DNA from 4 places in the Serratia surfactantfaciens genome. Region 3 is predicted to be linked to each of the others. Evidence: predicted binding sites of a transcription regulator. Region 3 holds the regulator's gene; each other region holds the start of a gene.
What was found. The regulator LexA, encoded in region 3, represses DNA repair genes until DNA is damaged. The targets are predictions, from matches to a motif close to TNCTGTATGTACATACAGNA.
Positions count from the first base shown of each region.

Region 1: umuD (translesion error-prone DNA polymerase V autoproteolytic subunit) is a predicted target of LexA. The motif match lies at 1,736-1,755, and genes of this name have one in related genera.
Region 2: uvrB (excinuclease ABC subunit UvrB) is a predicted target of LexA. The motif match lies at 2,712-2,731, and genes of this name have one in related genera.
Region 4: rmuC (DNA recombination protein RmuC) is a predicted target of LexA. The motif match lies at 1,842-1,861, and genes of this name have one in related genera.

Region 1 covers NZ_CP016948.1:1,575,072-1,579,284, reverse strand. The annotation lists gene ATE40_RS07560 (SOS response-associated peptidase family protein) at 1-35, shown strand, start outside; gene umuC (translesion error-prone DNA polymerase V subunit UmuC) at 32-1,300, opposite strand; gene umuD (translesion error-prone DNA polymerase V autoproteolytic subunit) at 1,300-1,722, opposite strand; gene ATE40_RS24625 (hypothetical protein) at 1,868-2,659, opposite strand; gene ATE40_RS24620 (hypothetical protein) at 2,662-4,213, opposite strand, start outside.
Region 2 covers NZ_CP016948.1:678,461-682,673, reverse strand. The annotation lists gene yvcK (uridine diphosphate-N-acetylglucosamine-binding protein YvcK) at 1-218, shown strand, start outside; gene ATE40_RS03225 (VF530 family protein) at 225-491, opposite strand; gene uvrB (excinuclease ABC subunit UvrB) at 591-2,603, opposite strand; gene ATE40_RS03215 (ATP-binding cassette domain-containing protein) at 3,707-4,213, shown strand, end outside.
Region 3 covers NZ_CP016948.1:3,990,238-3,994,450, forward strand. The annotation lists gene dinF (MATE family efflux transporter DinF) at 267-1,604, opposite strand; gene lexA (transcriptional repressor LexA) at 1,706-2,314, opposite strand; gene ATE40_RS18700 (diacylglycerol kinase) at 2,417-2,785, opposite strand; gene plsB (glycerol-3-phosphate 1-O-acyltransferase PlsB) at 2,934-4,213, shown strand, end outside.
Region 4 covers NZ_CP016948.1:4,700,610-4,704,822, forward strand. The annotation lists gene udp (uridine phosphorylase) at 1-265, shown strand, start outside; gene ATE40_RS21950 (tyrosine-protein phosphatase) at 395-1,177, shown strand; gene ATE40_RS21955 (DedA family protein) at 1,257-1,787, shown strand; gene rmuC (DNA recombination protein RmuC) at 1,928-3,475, shown strand; gene ubiE (bifunctional demethylmenaquinone methyltransferase/2-methoxy-6-polyprenyl-1,4-benzoquinol methylase UbiE) at 3,554-4,213, shown strand, end outside.

The sequences.
Region 1 (4,213 bases), 2.4 Mb from region 3:
AGCTGATTAAGCCTATCGCCAATCCACTGGTTTAATAAACCCGAGCGCGTGGCAGATCACTAAGCCGTGTAGTGTATGCCGGTGACAGTAGCTCACGCTTCATTGACCACACCTGATGCGCTCCTTGACCAGCGAACCACAATTTCGCCCTACCCGAATTGTTTATCCGATCAAGCACGCCCATGAGCTGTTCACTGTTATGCCGTGGTTTGTACTCATCGAACAGCCCTAACTGAGCCACGCCTTGGCTGTAAAAATCCTGCAGCATCACCCCGCCTTTCTGATACCGATGACCGGGTTGCCAAATCGCATCAAGGCAACGCATAGCCGCGGCGATAATGTCGCGAGTATCCTGTGTGGGTACGCTCAGTTTTATGCTTGCGGTGTTGCCGTAGTACTCCTCATTGATGGCAAATGGGCTGGTTTTGAGCCACGCGCTGACATGCCGGCAATACTGATGCTCCTCCCTCAGCTTCTCCGCTGCACGCGTCGCGTACATGCAAATAGCCTGATGCATCTGGTCATACTCGGTGATCCGGTCACCGAAGCTGCGGCTGCAGATGATTTGCTGTTTTGTCGGCGCAAACTCCTCCAGCTCGAGACAAGGCTGACCACGTAGCTCACGCACAGTTCGCTCAATGACAACGCTGAAATGCTTGCGGATCATCGCAGTGCTTGCATCGGCCAGCTGTAGTGCCGTTTCAATACCCATCATATTGAGCTTTTTCGATATCCGGCGTCCGATACCCCAGACCTCATTAACAGGCACAAGGCCCATCAATTTGCGCTGGCGCCCTTCATTAGATAGATCCACTACTCCACCGGTCTTGTCCCACTTCTTCGCCGCGAAGTTTGCCAGCTTGGCTAACGTCTTGGTTTGGGCAATGCCAACGCCCACAGTTAGCCCTGTATTGCGCAGCACTTTTGCTCTCACCTGGCGGCCGAAAGTATCCAGATCGATACAGTTACTAACGCCGGTCAGATCGAGGAAACTTTCGTCAATTGAATATACTTCTACGCGTGGCGCCATCTCTTCTAAAACAGCCATCACGCGCTGAGACATGTCTGCGTATAACTCATAGTTGCTGCTGAACGCGATGCCCCCTGCTCGCTCAAATTCCCGCTTAATTTTGAAATAGGGTTCTCCCATCTTTAACCCTAACGCCTTCGCTTCTTTGCTCCTGGCTACGACACATCCGTCGTTATTCGACAAAACGACGACAGGACGCCCTCGCAGATCTGGGCGCCATAGCGTTTCGCAGCTCGCGTAAAAGCTGTTCACATCAGCAAGCGCGTACATTATTTGAGCCTCGTTATCGAAGATACAACAACGCCCATCACCTCCAGATCGTCGCCGCCATCATGGAGTAGGATCGGCTCATACTTCGGGTTCATAGGTTCCAATTGCGCGCGAGGATGCAAACAGAGACGCTTCACGGTGAACTCGCCGGCTATGCTGGCAATCACAATATCGCCATGGGCAGGGCTGATACTGCGATCGACAACGAGCATAGAGCCCTCCGTGATGCCAGCCTCCAACATCGAGTCGCCGGTCGCATAGAGAAAATAGGTCGCATTGGGATGGCTGATACAGTACTCGTTCAGATCGATACGCGAACTAACGTAATCCGCCGCAGGACTGGGAAACCCCGCCGGCACCTTGTCGGCGAACAGCGGGATTTTGAGCTTGGTTGGGTTTGGTGTTGGATAAAAGAAAGTCATAATGTTGCCTTGTTACTGTGTTTTTATACAGTATATGCGCAAGATTTTGACGGGGGAAAGTTCGGAATTTTGTTAGAACGATAGGATATTGATCGGTAAAGAAAGATAGTTTTGATGAATGGCCGGGTTCCCTCCCGGCACTCTTTTAGATGACCTCTCCATGCTGTGCCATGAAGAATTTGTCATACAGATACATCATGTTCAGATCTGACAGTAAAAGTGCCTTGTCGAAAACGGAGCATGAGGCAACTTCGATGTTAGATGAATTGACGACTGGTGTTGATGGATCTCGCCAGGCGCCAATTCTGTAACGAGATGGCACGCCACCTTCAAGGATCACTCGATTAGCAAGGTTGACACCTGGCGTGTTATTACCCATGACGAGGGCACCTGATTGTGATGGAACATACAGAGCACAGAAGTTGCCACTGCCATCAACAACTAGTGCCGTCCATTGCCACGATAGCGCCTTGACTGCCGGTGTAGTCGCGGGTTTTGCCAACGAAAAATATGGGTCTGTTTTCTGGCCGGCACCTACAACACCACTCATTGAATTAATATCAGCAGTTTTACTCGCACTCTGAATGATACCAATACCTACACCAGTTACTGTATTGTTCTGGCTAAGGTTTCCGAATGGGTAGTTGTAGGATGAACCCGAGTCAACTACAGCTGGTTGCCGATGAATACAGATTAGAGTTCTATTAACTCCATCAGGAACGCTGGTAAGGTAGCCATTAACTTTACTACACGAAACACCAAAGGTAGCCTGATTTGGATTGCCAATTTTCGTCAGTGTATTGCCGTTTCCTGTTAAGTCTGAACTGAAATCACCGCGCCATGCAGCCATACATCCATCTACTACTGAGAATGGCACGTATTTAATGCCAAACGCTGGATTTTCGATAACAGAATCATCTGCTAATAAAATAGGCATAATTATAACTCCGACATCCAGATTTCCAAATAGTCATCCATCGGGCGAAAAACACCGTCAGAATCCGTATATGACTCTCCAGGCAGGTCGCCGGAGCTGTCACAAATGTTTCCTCTAGGCCCGCTCAGTCTTCCATTTGTTTGCGCCCCCTCTGGTCGCCCCCATCCATATGTTAGGGTTTCGTCGGAGTTTAATGGCCTAGATAAAATCACTGAAATCCTGTCAGATGCTGAAACAGCGACAGAATCGATAATATCAACAACATTTCGCGTATTTTTGTTGATTATATCAAATCCATAGTTATCCGCTTCAGCGACCCAATCAGTTTTAATCCGAATCGGTAACGTAGGAGCACTACAAGTCAACTCATGCACATTACCCTGAACAAACTCTGAAGTGATAGCTAGCCAAGTAATACCGTTTTCGCGTCCTTCCTCGTTATTCTTCAGCGCTCTAAACAATGACCGTTCAGCCAGCTTGCTGCAGTATAAATACTCTTGTGGTGACATATGGACACCATCAACATACAAAGCGACATAGCCTGGGAATCCTATCTGCATCAATCCTTCATGTGATAACTTCCTGATAGCCAGGGCAATTGTCGGTTCTCTTCTCGCATATGCTTTATGAGTTGATATTTGATCTGCAATATAAATTTTATTATGTTCCTGACCAGTTATGTTTTTGTCATCGTTCCATTGATCATTCATGTATGCCTTCATACCTGTATACCACTGATTAAACGAAGTGTTATCCCTGTAATCTGATTGCCCCTGGTCGAACATCACAGCTAATGTCGAGAACGTCTTACCCTCAGCGTTTGCTAACCTCTTTGCATTTGTTGTGTGATCTATGGTTTTTGCATATGCAGCCGTGCCCTTGCTGATTTCTGATAGTTTCAGTCCTGGTGTTCCGGCAGAAGAACCAAAGAAGATGGTACCTAACCCAGAGGCTGAAGAAGACCTATCATCAATAAGCCTTTTGGTTAATCCGTTTGTAAATCCGCTTACATAACTTTCTGATTGCGGAAATTCAGCACCTTCGTTTTTAGTTGACTCCACCAATGGCATTGTTGTGTCAGTAGCTGTTGTATCGCTGAATATCGTGCCGCTGAATGTAATATTCATATAAGGTTGGGTAGTAGATAAAACCCTCATGTGCTCCTGATCGGTAACTCCACACGATAACGATTGCCCCTGAGCCTGCACACTCATAACACCAGAGAACTTTATTACATTAACCTTCCTTTCTGGAACAACGCCTATTACTGGCATTCCTTCAGGATTAGAATACCCTGGCGAACATGCATATGATCTAAAGTATTTATCTGTAAAGATAATTCCAGGCTCGCCACCAAGATTAACTACACGCAATCCAGACAAGAAGGAATCCCCATTGCTATTAACATAAAGTGGAATTTTACCGTTTACTGATGCGATTCCGGCAATGATTTCCCTGCCCACCTCATCCTTCACGCCTTTGATGTTCTGTACGTTTCTTAGCTGGTTTGAAAGATAATTAACCTTGTCACCAAGCTCGCTTACAAATTCACTT
Region 2 (4,213 bases), 1.8 Mb from region 3:
TGTCGTTAAAGGATAAGCTGACGCTGATGGAAGATAAGATCGGCCGCCCTATGATCGACGCGCTGATCGTCGGCCCGGCGGTGGACGCCAGTGAAGTGCAGGATCGGGTGGTGATTCAACAGCCGCTGGAAGCGAGCGACATCCCCTACCGCCACGATCGCCAGCTGCTGCGTCAGGCGCTGGATCAGGCGCTGGTGGAGCTGGCCGCCCGCCGCTGACCGAATTTAGCCGTCGCGCCCGCGCAGCCAGGGGTTATCGCTGGCCGGGGCGGGATGGCTGACCATATCGATATACAAATCTTCCACCTCTTTGCGCGCCCAGGGCGTACGGCGCAAAAACTTCAGGCTGGACTTGATGCTCGGATCGCTGCGGAAACAGTTGATGCGAATACGCTCGCCCAGCTCGGACCAACCGTAGTGATCCACCAGTTTATTCAGCAGTTGCTCCAGCGTTATGCCGTGCAGCGGGTCTTTAGACTGGTGTTGGTTCATGTTCGGTACTCTCGCGGTCAGATCGGGCCGCACACCATAACAGCTTTGACGCGGCCGACAAGGAATTTTGACGCCCGCAGCGCAGGCGCCGCCAAACGATCAGGAAATCGCGATGAACTGCTCGCGCAGCTGATGGATTTCGTCGCGCAGCGCCGCCGCCTGTTCGAACTCCAGGTTCTGCGCGTGAGTGTACATCTGCGCCTCCAGATCGCGGATCTTCTGATCCAACGCTTTCGGCGTAAGGTTCTGAAGCTGAGTGCCGCTTTCCACTGCCTTGCCCTTGCCTTTGCCCTTGGCGCGGTTGACCGGTTGGCCGATCTGCAGGATATCGCCGATCTTCTTGTTCAGCCCCTGCGGCACGATGCCGTTGGCTTCGTTGTACGCCTGCTGCTTGGCGCGGCGCCGCTCGGTTTCGCCGATCGCCTTGGCCATTGAATCGGTGATGCGATCGCCATACAGGATCGCCTTGCCGTTCAGGTTACGCGCCGCGCGGCCGATGGTCTGGATCAGCGAACGCTCGGAGCGCAGGAAGCCTTCCTTGTCGGCGTCCAGAATCGCCACCAGCGACACCTCAGGCATGTCGAGCCCCTCACGCAACAGGTTGATGCCCACCAGCACGTCAAACTCGCCCAGACGCAGATCGCGGATGATTTCGACCCGTTCCACGGTATCGATGTCCGAGTGCAGATAGCGCACGCGCTCGCCATGCTCTTCCAGGTATTCGGTCAGATCTTCCGCCATGCGTTTGGTCAGGGTGGTCACCAGCACGCGCTCGTTGATCGCCGCGCGCTTGCGGATCTCGGAGAGCAGATCGTCCACCTGGGTGGCGACCGGCCGCACCTCGACGATCGGATCCAGCAACCCGGTCGGACGCACCACCTGATCGATCAGATCGCCGCCGGATTTCTCCAGCTCATATTTGCCCGGCGTCGCGGAGACATAGATGGTCTGCGGTGCCAGCGCCTCGAACTCCTCGAAGCGCAGCGGGCGGTTATCCAGCGCCGACGGCAGGCGGAAACCGTATTCCACCAGCGTTTCCTTACGCGCGCGGTCGCCCTTGAACATCGCGCCGATCTGCGGAATGGTGACGTGGGATTCGTCGACCACCAGCAGGCCGTCCGCCGGCAGGTAATCGAACAGCGTCGGCGGCGGTTCACCCTCGGCGCGGCCGGACAGGTAGCGCGAATAGTTTTCGATGCCCGAGCAGTAACCCAGTTCGTTCATCATCTCCAGATCGAACTGGGTGCGCTGCGTCAGGCGCTGCTCTTCCAGCAGCTTGTTGTTGGCCAGCAACACCTTGCGGCGCTCCGCCAGATCGACCTTGATCTCTTCCATCGCCTGTATGATCCGCTCGCGCGGCGTGACGTAGTGCGACTTAGGGTAAATGGTAAAACGCGGCACCACCTGCTCGATCTGCCCGGTCAGCGGATCGAACAGCGACAGCCGTTCCACTTCTTCGTCGAACAGCTCGACGCGCAGCGCCAGCTCGTCCGATTCCGCCGGGTAAATGTCGATCACCTCGCCGCGCACGCGGAAGGTGGCGCGCTGGAAGGCCTGATCGTTGCGGGAATACTGCAGCTCCGCCAGCCGGCGCAAAATGGAGCGTTGATCGATGATCATGCCCTGGGTCAGATGCAGCATCATCTTCAGGTAAAGATCCGGATCCCCCAGGCCGTAGATCGCCGACACCGACGCCACCACCACCACGTCGCGCCGTTCGAGCAGCGCCTTGGTGGCGGAAAGACGCATCTGCTCGATGTGCTCGTTCACCGACGCGTCTTTTTCAATGAAGGTGTCGGAGCTCGGCACGTAGGCTTCCGGCTGGTAGTAGTCGTAGTAGGAGACGAAGTACTCCACCGCATTCTCCGGGAAAAACTCTTTCATCTCGCCGTACAGCTGCGCCGCCAACGTCTTGTTCGGCGCCAGCACCATGGTCGGCCGATTTAAATCGGCTATCACGTTGGCGATGGTGAAGGTCTTGCCCGAACCGGTGACCCCCAGCAGCGTCTGGTGCGCCAGGCCGTCTTCCAGCCCCTCTTCCAGCTTGCGGATGGCTTCCGGCTGATCGCCGGCCGGTTTGAATTCAGAATGCAGTTTGAACAGTTTACTCATGGCTCGGCTACCCTGTGGAGATGCGCGCGCTCAGGCGGCCAGCCGGCTCTGCGCCGGGCATGGCCCCTAATTATGGAAAGTGTCGGCGATTTGCGCCAGTGCCCATGATACTGGATATAAAACCAGCTTCAAGCGGATTCGTCGCTGCGCCCGGCGTGGCGAGCGCGTCATTGCACCGTGGCGTTACAGTCGGGTGACATTTTTATTGTCAATAACAGATTTATCCCCAGAACTTGCCGCAAATTAACTTATTGATAGCACCGCGGCGAAAAATCATACATAGAAGCGCGAACAATACCCTTGCGTCTTGATTTTAATTAACCTATTGATATTTAATTAATTTAATAAAAAGACGAGAATGCGGACAAAGCGAACAGAACCCGCGTCCGCTCTCGCTTTACAGCGTTTTTCTAAATCTAATACACAAGGTTATCCACAGGAATAGTGGATAACTCTCACCGCCCCGCCCGTGGCGGGAGTTACAGAAAGAAAGCTTTTCGCCCTTTACACTCGCCAAAATGCCTTTTTTAGTTATTTTTTCATAAAAATATCGCTTTGTTTATGCCGATTAATACTAAAAATCCCCATTGCCAAAATCGCATTGTCCCCTTTCGCCCCGATCGTTCTTGACGGCGGCGCAACGCCTTGCACCACGCCCACCTCGGGGAGCACCACAAGAGTGCAAAAAACGTTCGGGTTAACTTCCCCGCGTATTTTCGAGCCGCCGCGGCGCCGCCCGTCAGGCCCGACCGGCGGTTAACAAGACGATAACAACCTGCCATTTTCATCCGACGACAAAACTGGCCTGGGAGTTGCTTTATCTTTCTGCGTGCATACCGGGCGCGGCAGCATAATGCGCTGCCCAGTGCCCCATCCCGGCGTCGCACTATCCTTCGTAAAAGCGCGAGAACGACACCAAGTCGTCATAAGCGTCGCTTTTCACGACATATTGACTGTCATTCCGTCCACCGCTAACCGTGTTCGGGCATCGGACGGACGGCATTTTGTTCCAGGCATTGCCACACTCGGGAAATCAGCCGCCAAAGCGGCCTTTGCAGCAACCCGCCAACGGGTGGAATGGGCGTCGATGAGGAGAATGCCAAATGCTGAGCCTGAGATCGGTCAATCAATTTTACGGGCAGAACCACATCCTGTGGGACATCAATCTGGAGCTGCCGCGCGGCCAGTGCACCGTGCTGCTCGGGCGCAACGGCGTGGGCAAAACCACGCTGGTCAACTGTATCGTGGGGCACTTGCCGGTGGTGAGCGGCAGCATGACCTGGCAGCCGGCGGATGAGCCGCCGCAAAACCTGCTGTTGCAGCCGATGGAGCGCCGGGCCGCGCTGGGCATCAGCCACGTGCCCCAGGGGCGGCAACTCTTCTCGCAGCTGAGCGTGGAAGAGAATCTGCAGGTGGCGCAGATGGCCGTGCGCGGCGCTCCTCGCCGCATTCCGCCGCTGATCTACAGCCTGTTCCCCAACTTGCGCCAGATGCGCGCCCGCCGCGCCGGCGATCTGTGCGCAGGCGCCCAACGCCAGCTGGCCATCGGCCGTGCGTTGGCCCAGGAACCGGCGCTGCTGATCCTCGACGAACCGACGGCGGGCGTGCCG
Region 3 (4,213 bases):
GGGTTAACCAGAAATATTTCTGGCTGATTACGCCCTCACCTTAAGGGTAATCACGCCCATTCATTCGCCAGCCACAAGACTAATTCTAGTCAAAAAAATAAATTAAAATAAAAAAACCAGTATAAAAAACCATTAATAAATAAAATAAAAACAAAAAATGCCAACAAACAAGAAGCTAACGTGAACAGGCCCGGACCGAAAACATGTAAGTAAACATGAATGAAAGCATAAAAAAATCTAATTTATTACCCAACAAAGTTTCTGGACTAGCGTGCAGTAAACCAACTGCCACGCAGCTGGTGACGGTGCCAGATCCAGCCCAACGCCAAGCCGCGCAGCGCCAAAAACACCGCCAACGCCAGCCAGAGCCCATGGTTACCGAGCAGCGGCACGCTGAACAGCGCAATACCATATCCCGCCGCGGCCACCGCCATGCTGTTGCGCATCTCGGCGCCGCGCGTGGCGCCGATAAACATGCCGTCCAGCAAATAGCACCACACGCCGACCAGCGGCAGGATGACCTGCCAAGGTAAATAGTGGGCGGCTAACGCACGCAGCTCCGGCAAAGAGGTCAACGCCGCCACGATCTGCTGGCCGATGACGGCATAGGTCAGGCCAAAGGCCAACGCGACCAGCCCCGCCTGCCGACAGGCCGCGTGCCACACCTTGCGCAGCTGGCTGTCGTCCCGAGCGCCGTAGGCGTGGCCCGAATGGGCCTCCACCGCATAAGCGAAGCCGTCGAGCGCATAAGCGGTGAACGTCAGCAGATTCATCAATACCGCGTTGACCGCCACGACATCGCTCCCCAAGCGAGCGCCGAAGATGGTCAGCGACGCAAAACACAGTTGCAGCAACAATGAGCGCAACATGATGTCGCGGTTGAGCGCCAGCAGGCGGCGCAGATCGCCCCGCCAAGCCTCACACAGCATCGGCAAGGTGATGCCGCGCAGGCGCATCACCCGCCACGCCAGCCACAGGCCGAGCAGCAACGTGGCGTATTCGGCGATGGCGGTCGCCGCCGCCGCTCCCCGCACGTTCCAGCCCAGGCCCATCACCAGCCAGATATCCAGCACAATGTTCAGCAGGTTGCCGACGATCAGCAGGATCACCGGCGCACGCACATACTGCACGCCGAGCAACCAGCCCAGCAGCACCAGATTGGCCAGCGCCGCCGGAGCGCTCAGCCAGCGGATCTCAAGAAAACGCCGCGCCTGTTCCAGCACGTCGGCATTGCCGCCGACGATCTGCAGCGCCAGTTCGATCAGCGGGTAGCGCAGCAGGACGATCGCCACCCCGGCCAACAGCGCCAGCAGCAGCGGTTGCATAAACGCGCGCGCCAGCGCCTGGGGGTTCTGCGCCCCCAGCGCCTGTGCCGCCAGGCCGGTCGTGCTCATGCGCAGGAACAGCAGCAGCATGAACAGAAAGCTGGTCGCCACCGCACCGATCGCCACGCCCCCCAGATAAATGGGGCTGTCGAGGTGGCCAATCACCGCAGTGTCCACCAGTCCGAGCAGCGGCACGGTGATATTGGAGAAAATCATCGGCAATGCCAGGCGCCACAGGGCTTTATCGGTGTCGCTGGTGAAGGCGGAAATCAAACGCATGATGAGATGTTCCCGTAACAGTGGCGAAGGGCAAAGTCAGAAACAAAAACGCCCCAGAACAGGGGCGATTGATACAGGGAGCGGTACGGATGGCGCGGCGTTTAAATCCAGTCGCCGTTGCGGATCACGCCAACCGCCAGCCCTTCGATAGTGAAATTCTGCTGACGCAGATCGACCACGATCGGTTGGAATTCGTTGTTCTCCGGCAGCAGCTCAACCACGTTGCCGTGTTTTTTCAGGCGCTTGACCGTCACTTCGTCTTCGATGCGCGCCACCACGACCTGGCCGTTGCGCACGTCTTGCGTTTTGTGCACCGCCAGCAGATCGCCATCCAGGATGCCGATGTCGCGCATCGACATGCCGTTCACCCGCAGCAAGAAATCGGCGCTCGGTTTAAACAGGGAAGGATCCACCTGGTAGTGCCCTTCGATGTGCTGCTGCGCCAGCAGCGGCTCGCCGGCGGCGACGCGGCCGATCAGCGGCAGGCCTTCCTCTTCTTCCATCAGCAGGCGGATGCCGCGCGACGCGCCGGAGACGATTTCAATCACCCCTTTGCGCGCCAGCGCCTTCAGATGTTCTTCGGCGGCGTTAGGCGAGCGGAACCCCAGACGCATCGCGATCTCGGCACGCGTTGGCGGCATGCCCGTTTGCGAAATATGATCACGAATCAGATCGTAGACCTCTTGCTGTCTGGTAGTTAGTGCTTTCATTCCGCCCCCTGTTTGTTTATACAGTCTTGCTGTGAGTATATACAGGTAAGCGCGGATTGGGAACCGAAGAATAAATAAAAATCAGTCAGTAGGCGCCTTTCGTCAACCGAAATGCTGCCATAAGACCGTGCCCCAAACGAACAGCGCCAGCACGATCGCCAGCGACACCGCCGCCGATCCCATGTCCTTGGCCCGGCCGGACAGCTCGTGATGTTCGCTGCCGATGCGATCCACCACCGCCTCGATCGCGCTGTTCAGGATCTCGACGATCATCACCAGCGCTACCGATCCGATCAATAAAATGCGCGCTATCGCACCCACATCCAGCCACACAGCCAGTATGATAGCCAGGACGGTCGCCACCAGCTCCTGGCGGAACGCCGCCTCGTGTTGCCAGGCGGCGGAAAGCCCTTTATAGGAATAGCCGGCGGCCTTGATGATGCGGGTCAGGCCGGTTGCTTGGTTTGCCATGTTTTCGTGCCTTTCTCAGAGGTCGGTCATAATAAAAAGAGTCTAGAACAGTCCGCGCTGACGGCTCCCGGTTTTCGAACACCACAGATCTGCTACCCGGTTTCTGGTATGCTTGCGGCGCATTGCTAACAAGAGGCTTCACGTTGTTATGTCAGGTTGGCGTAAAATTTATTATAAACTATTGAATTTACCACTTAAATTGTTGGTAAGAAGTAAGGTCATCCCATCAGATCCGGTTACCGAGCTAGGGTTGGATCCCTCACGGCCGATTTTGTATGTTTTGCCTTACAATTCCAAGGCGGATTTGCTGACGCTGCGCACCCAGTGCCTGGCGCAGGATCTGCCCGATCCGCTCGACTCGCTGGAGATCGACGGCACCGTGCTGCCGAGCTACGTGTTCATTCACGACGGCCCGCGCGTGTTCCGCTATTACACCCCGAAAGAAGAGTCGGTAAAACTGTTCCACGACTATCTGGATCTGCATCGCAGCAATCCGGATCTCGACATCCAGATGCTGCCAGTTTCGGTGATGTTCGGCCGCTCGCCGGGCCGCGAAGGCCACGGCACGCCGCACCTGCGTCTGTTGAATGGCGTGCAGAAATTCTTCGCCGTGCTGTGGCTCGGCCGCGATAGCTTCGTGCGTTTCTCCAACACCGTTTCGCTGCGCCGCATGGCCACCGAGCACGGCACGGATAAAACCATCGCGCAGAAACTGGCGCGCGTGGCGCGCATGCACTTCTCGCGTCAGCGCCTGGCCGCAGTAGGCCCAAGCCTGCCGGCCCGTCAGGATCTGTTCAACAAGCTGCTGGCGTCAAAGGCGATCGAAAAAGCGGTCGAGGACGAAGCGCGCAGCAAGAAGATCTCGCACGAGAAAGCCCAGCAGAACGCTATCGCGCTGATGGAAGAGATCGCCGCCGACTTCTCTTACGAAACCGTGCGTCTGTCCGATCGCGTGTTGAGCTGGACCTGGAACCGGCTGTATCAGGGTATCAACGTCACCAACGCCGAGCGCGTGCGCCAGCTGGCGCAGGACGGGCACGAGATCGTCTACGTGCCCTGCCACCGCAGCCACATGGACTACCTGCTGTTGTCGTACGTGCTGTATCACCAGGGCCTGGTGCCGCCGCACATCGCCGCGGGCATCAACCTCAACTTCTGGCCGGCCGGTCCGATCTTCCGCCGTCTCGGCGCGTTCTTCATCCGCCGCACCTTCAAGGGCAACAAGCTCTACTCGACGGTGTTCCGCGAATACCTCGGCGAGCTGTTCACCCGCGGCTACTCGGTGGAATACTTCGTGGAAGGCGGCCGTTCCCGCACCGGTCGTCTGCTGGAGCCGAAGACCGGCACCCTGTCGATGACCATCCAGGCGATGCTGCGCGGCGGCGCCCGTCCGATTACGCTGGTGCCGATCTACATCGGTTACGAGCA
Region 4 (4,213 bases), 710 kb from region 3:
GGAACGTTACGATACCTACTCCGGCCGCGTGGTCAGCCGTTTCAAAGGCTCGATGGAAGAGTGGCAGGCGATGGGCGTGATGAACTATGAAATGGAATCCGCCACGCTGCTGACCATGTGCGCCAGCCAGGGCCTGCGCGCCGGCATGGTGGCTGGGGTGATCGTCAACCGCACCCAGCAAGAGATCCCGAACGCCGAGACCATGAAAAACACCGAAAGCAAAGCGGTGCAGATCGTGGTGGACGCCGCTCGTCGCCTGCTGTAATCGCCTTCCCTGAACGGGCCGCCGACGCGGCCCGTTTTTCCATTCGCGACTAATCTGTTACGGTGATACTCCTCAGCGCTGCGCCGATGGCCGCCGCGCGTTGTCAGAACAACAACAACGAGGACGTTTATGACCGCCCAGATCCTGCTTCATCCTTCGCTTGCGCCGCTCGACGGTGGCATCAATTTCCGTGACTTCGGCGGCAACGGCGTGGCCGATGGGCGCCGCATCAAGCGCGGCCTGCTGTTTCGCTCCGGTTCCCTCGAGCGGCTGACGGAAAACGACTGCGCCTTTCTCGCCGGTGTGCCGGTGCGTTCGGTGCTGGACTATCGCGATGCCGACGAAGTGCAGGCCAAGCCGGATATTCTGTGGAATGGTGCCGACTATCATCACGTGCCGGCCAACCCGCTGAGCAGCGAAGTCAACGCCAACCTGGAGAAGCTCACCAACGAAACGCTGGCCGCTTTCGACGCCCGCGCGTTCATGCTGGAACTGTATCGCCGCCTGCCGTTCGGCAATGCGGCCTATCAGCGGCTGGCGCAGCTGCTGAGCAATCCTGGCGGTGGCGCCATCGTGCAGCATTGCGCGGTCGGCAAGGATCGCACCGGTGTCGGCTCGGCGCTGGTGCTGTTCGCGCTGGGTGCCGACGAAGCGACCGTGCTGGAAGACTATCTGCTGACCGAAACCACGCTGGCCGCTTTCCGCGAGCAGATGCTGGATCAGCTGTCTATCAAGCTGAATGCGGCGGCGCTGGAGCAATTCGCCTACGTGCTCAGCGCGCGTGAGGAGTTCCTGATGACCGCGCTGGGCTGCATCCGTCAGCAATACGGCTCCACCGACCGCTGGCTGGAGGCGGAATACGGTCTGGGCGCGGCACAGCGCGAAGCGCTGCAGGCGTTCTACCTCGAGTAAATCGCCGCGTGTTTAACCGGGGTTTAACTCGCCCCGGCCTATCCTAAGCGGTGAATTATCGCGTATCAGGAGCCCCGCATTGAGCCTCAATGACGTTATCAACTGGGTCAGCGACGTCGTGCGTCAGCACGAAGGCTGGGCCATTCCCATCATTTTTTTCCTGGCGTTCGGCGAGTCGTTGGCGTTTTTGTCGCTGCTGTTGCCGGCCACGGTGATCCTGCTGGCGCTGGGTGCGCTGATCGGCGAAAGCGGAATCGCCTTTTGGCCGATTTGGGCCGCCGCCGCCGTCGGGGCGTTTTTCGGTGACTGGCTCTCTTACTGGATCGGCTACCACTATCAGGATCGCGTGGCCCATATGTGGCCGCTGTCGCGCAATCCGCAGTTGCTGGCGCGCGGCCACGCGTTCTTTGAACGCTGGGGCGTGCTGGGCATTTTCATCGGCCGCTTCTTCGGCCCGCTGCGCGCCGTGGTGCCGCTGGTGGGCGGCATTTGCGGCATGCCGCAGCGCTACTTCCAACTGGCCAACGTCACGTCGGCGATGATCTGGGCGTTCGGCATTCTGGCGCCGGGGGCATTCGGCATCAAGTGGCTCAGCCAGTGGCTGGGTTGATTTCTCGCTAAATTGCGCAGCGCCGCGCAATATTGTGCGCGGCCGGCAAAATCAGGCTGGACATCCATACAGCCTCCCCTTAACGTGACGGGCAATGGGCGTGCAAAACGCCGCAACGGCAAGGTGCAACAGGAGGCAGGGTGGATACCAGTCTGATTTATGGGATTGGCGGCGTAGCGATCGGCATGCTGTTGGGGTGGCTGATCGCCAGTCTGCGGGTGCAGCAGACGCATGCGCAACATGAAACCGAGCTGCGGTTGCTGGAGCAAGCGTTGCAGCAGGCGCAGCAGGAAACGGCGGCGCGGCAGGAAACGCTGCAGCGCCACGAGCAACAGCTGCGCCAGAGCGAGCTGGAGCTGCGCAATCTGCACAGCCAACTGGCGGCCGGGCATGAGAAGCTGCAACAGCTCAACCATTGGCGCAACGAATGCGAACTGCTCAATCAGGAGCTGCGTGCCCAGCGCGAGGTCAATAGCGCGCAAGAAGCCGAACTGCGCGAAGTCACCATCCGTCTGGAAGAGACGCGCATGGCGGCGGAAGAGAAGCAACGCCTGCTTATCAACAGCGAACAGCGGCTCACCACCCAGTTTGAAAATCTCGCCAACCGCATTTTTGAACACAGCGGCCGCAAGGTTGACGAGCAAAATAAGCAAAGTCTGGATCGTTTACTGTTGCCGCTGCGCGAACAGCTGGACGGTTTCCGCCGTCAGGTGCAAGACAGCTTTGGCCAGGAGGCGCGGGAGCGCCACACGCTGACGCACGAGATACGCAATCTGCAGCAGCTGAACGCGCAGATGGCGCGCGAGGCCATCAACCTCACCAAGGCGCTGAAAGGCGACAACAAGACGCAGGGCAACTGGGGCGAGGTGGTATTGAGCCGGGTGCTCGAGGCCTCAGGCCTGCGCGAAGGGCACGAATATGAAACGCAGGTCAACGTGCGGGTGGATCACCAGAGCCGCATGCAGCCCGATGTCATCGTGCGTCTGCCGCAGGGCAAGGATGTAGTGATCGACGCCAAGATGTCGCTGATCGCCTACGAGCGCTATTTTAACGGCGAAGACGAGGTGGAGCGCGAAGCGGCGCTGAGCGAACATATCGCCTCGCTGCGTGGCCACATCCGCATGCTGGGCCGCAAGGACTACCAGCAATTGCCGGGGCTGCGCTCGCTGGATTATGTGTTGATGTTCATTCCGGTCGAACCCGCCTTCCTGCTGGCTATCGATCGCGAACCGGAGCTGATCAGCGAAGCGCTCAAGCACAACATCATGCTGGTCAGCCCGACCACGTTGCTGGTGGCGCTACGCACCATCACCAATCTGTGGCGCTATGAACATCAGAGCCAGAACGCCCAACGCATCGCCGATCGCGCGGCGAAACTGTATGACAAGATGCGGCTGTTCGTGGACGATATGTCCGCGCTGGGGCAGAGCCTGGACAAGGCTCAAGGCAGTTATCGTCAGGCGATGAACAAACTGAGCGAAGGCCGTGGTAATCTTATTGGCCAAATTGAAGGTTTTCGCGCGTTGGGGGTTGAGGTCAAACGGCCGATCAACCCGCTGCTGGCGCAGCAAGCCGGCGCGCAACACGATGAAGCGGAAGAGGCGAACGACGACGATGTCGCCGCGCTGCCGCAGACGAACGACGATGATGATACCGCCGGGGAACCGGGCTTCGTTTCGCACGGCTGAGGCCGTGGCGAGGTGGGGTATTCCCCGGGCTTCTGGTACACTCATCCACACAAAATTGACTGAATAGCAGGCAGGACAATGGCAGATCAATCGCAGGAAACCACCGATTTCGGTTTTCGCACCGTCGCTAGAGACGAAAAACAGGCCATGGTGGCGGACGTTTTTCATTCGGTAGCGGCAAAGTATGACGTGATGAACGACCTGATGTCGTTCGGCATTCACCGTATCTGGAAGCGTTTCACCATTGACTGCAGCGGCGTGCGCCGTGGGCAGCGCGTACTGGATCTGGCCGGCGGCACCGGCGACCTGGCCGCCAAGTTCTCCCGCATGGTGGGCGAGCAGGGGCAGGTGGTGCTGGCGGACATCAACGATTCGATGTTGAAAATGGGGCGCGAGAAGCTGCGCGATCGCGGCATTGTCGGCAACATCAACTACGTCCAGGCCAATGCGGAAGCGTTGCCGTTCCCGGACAACTACTTCGATTGCATCACTATCTCCTTTGGCCTGCGCAACGTCACCGACAAAGACAAAGCGCTGCGTTCGATGTTCCGCGTGCTGAAGCCGGGCGGCCGCCTGCTGGTGCTGGAGTTCTCCAAGCCGCTGCTGGCGCCGCTGAGCAAAGCCTACGACGCTTACTCCTTCCACGTGCTGCCGAAGATCGGCGAGCTGGTGGTGAAAGATCCGGACAGTTACCGCTACCTGGCGGAATCGATCCGCATGCACCCCGATCAGGAAACC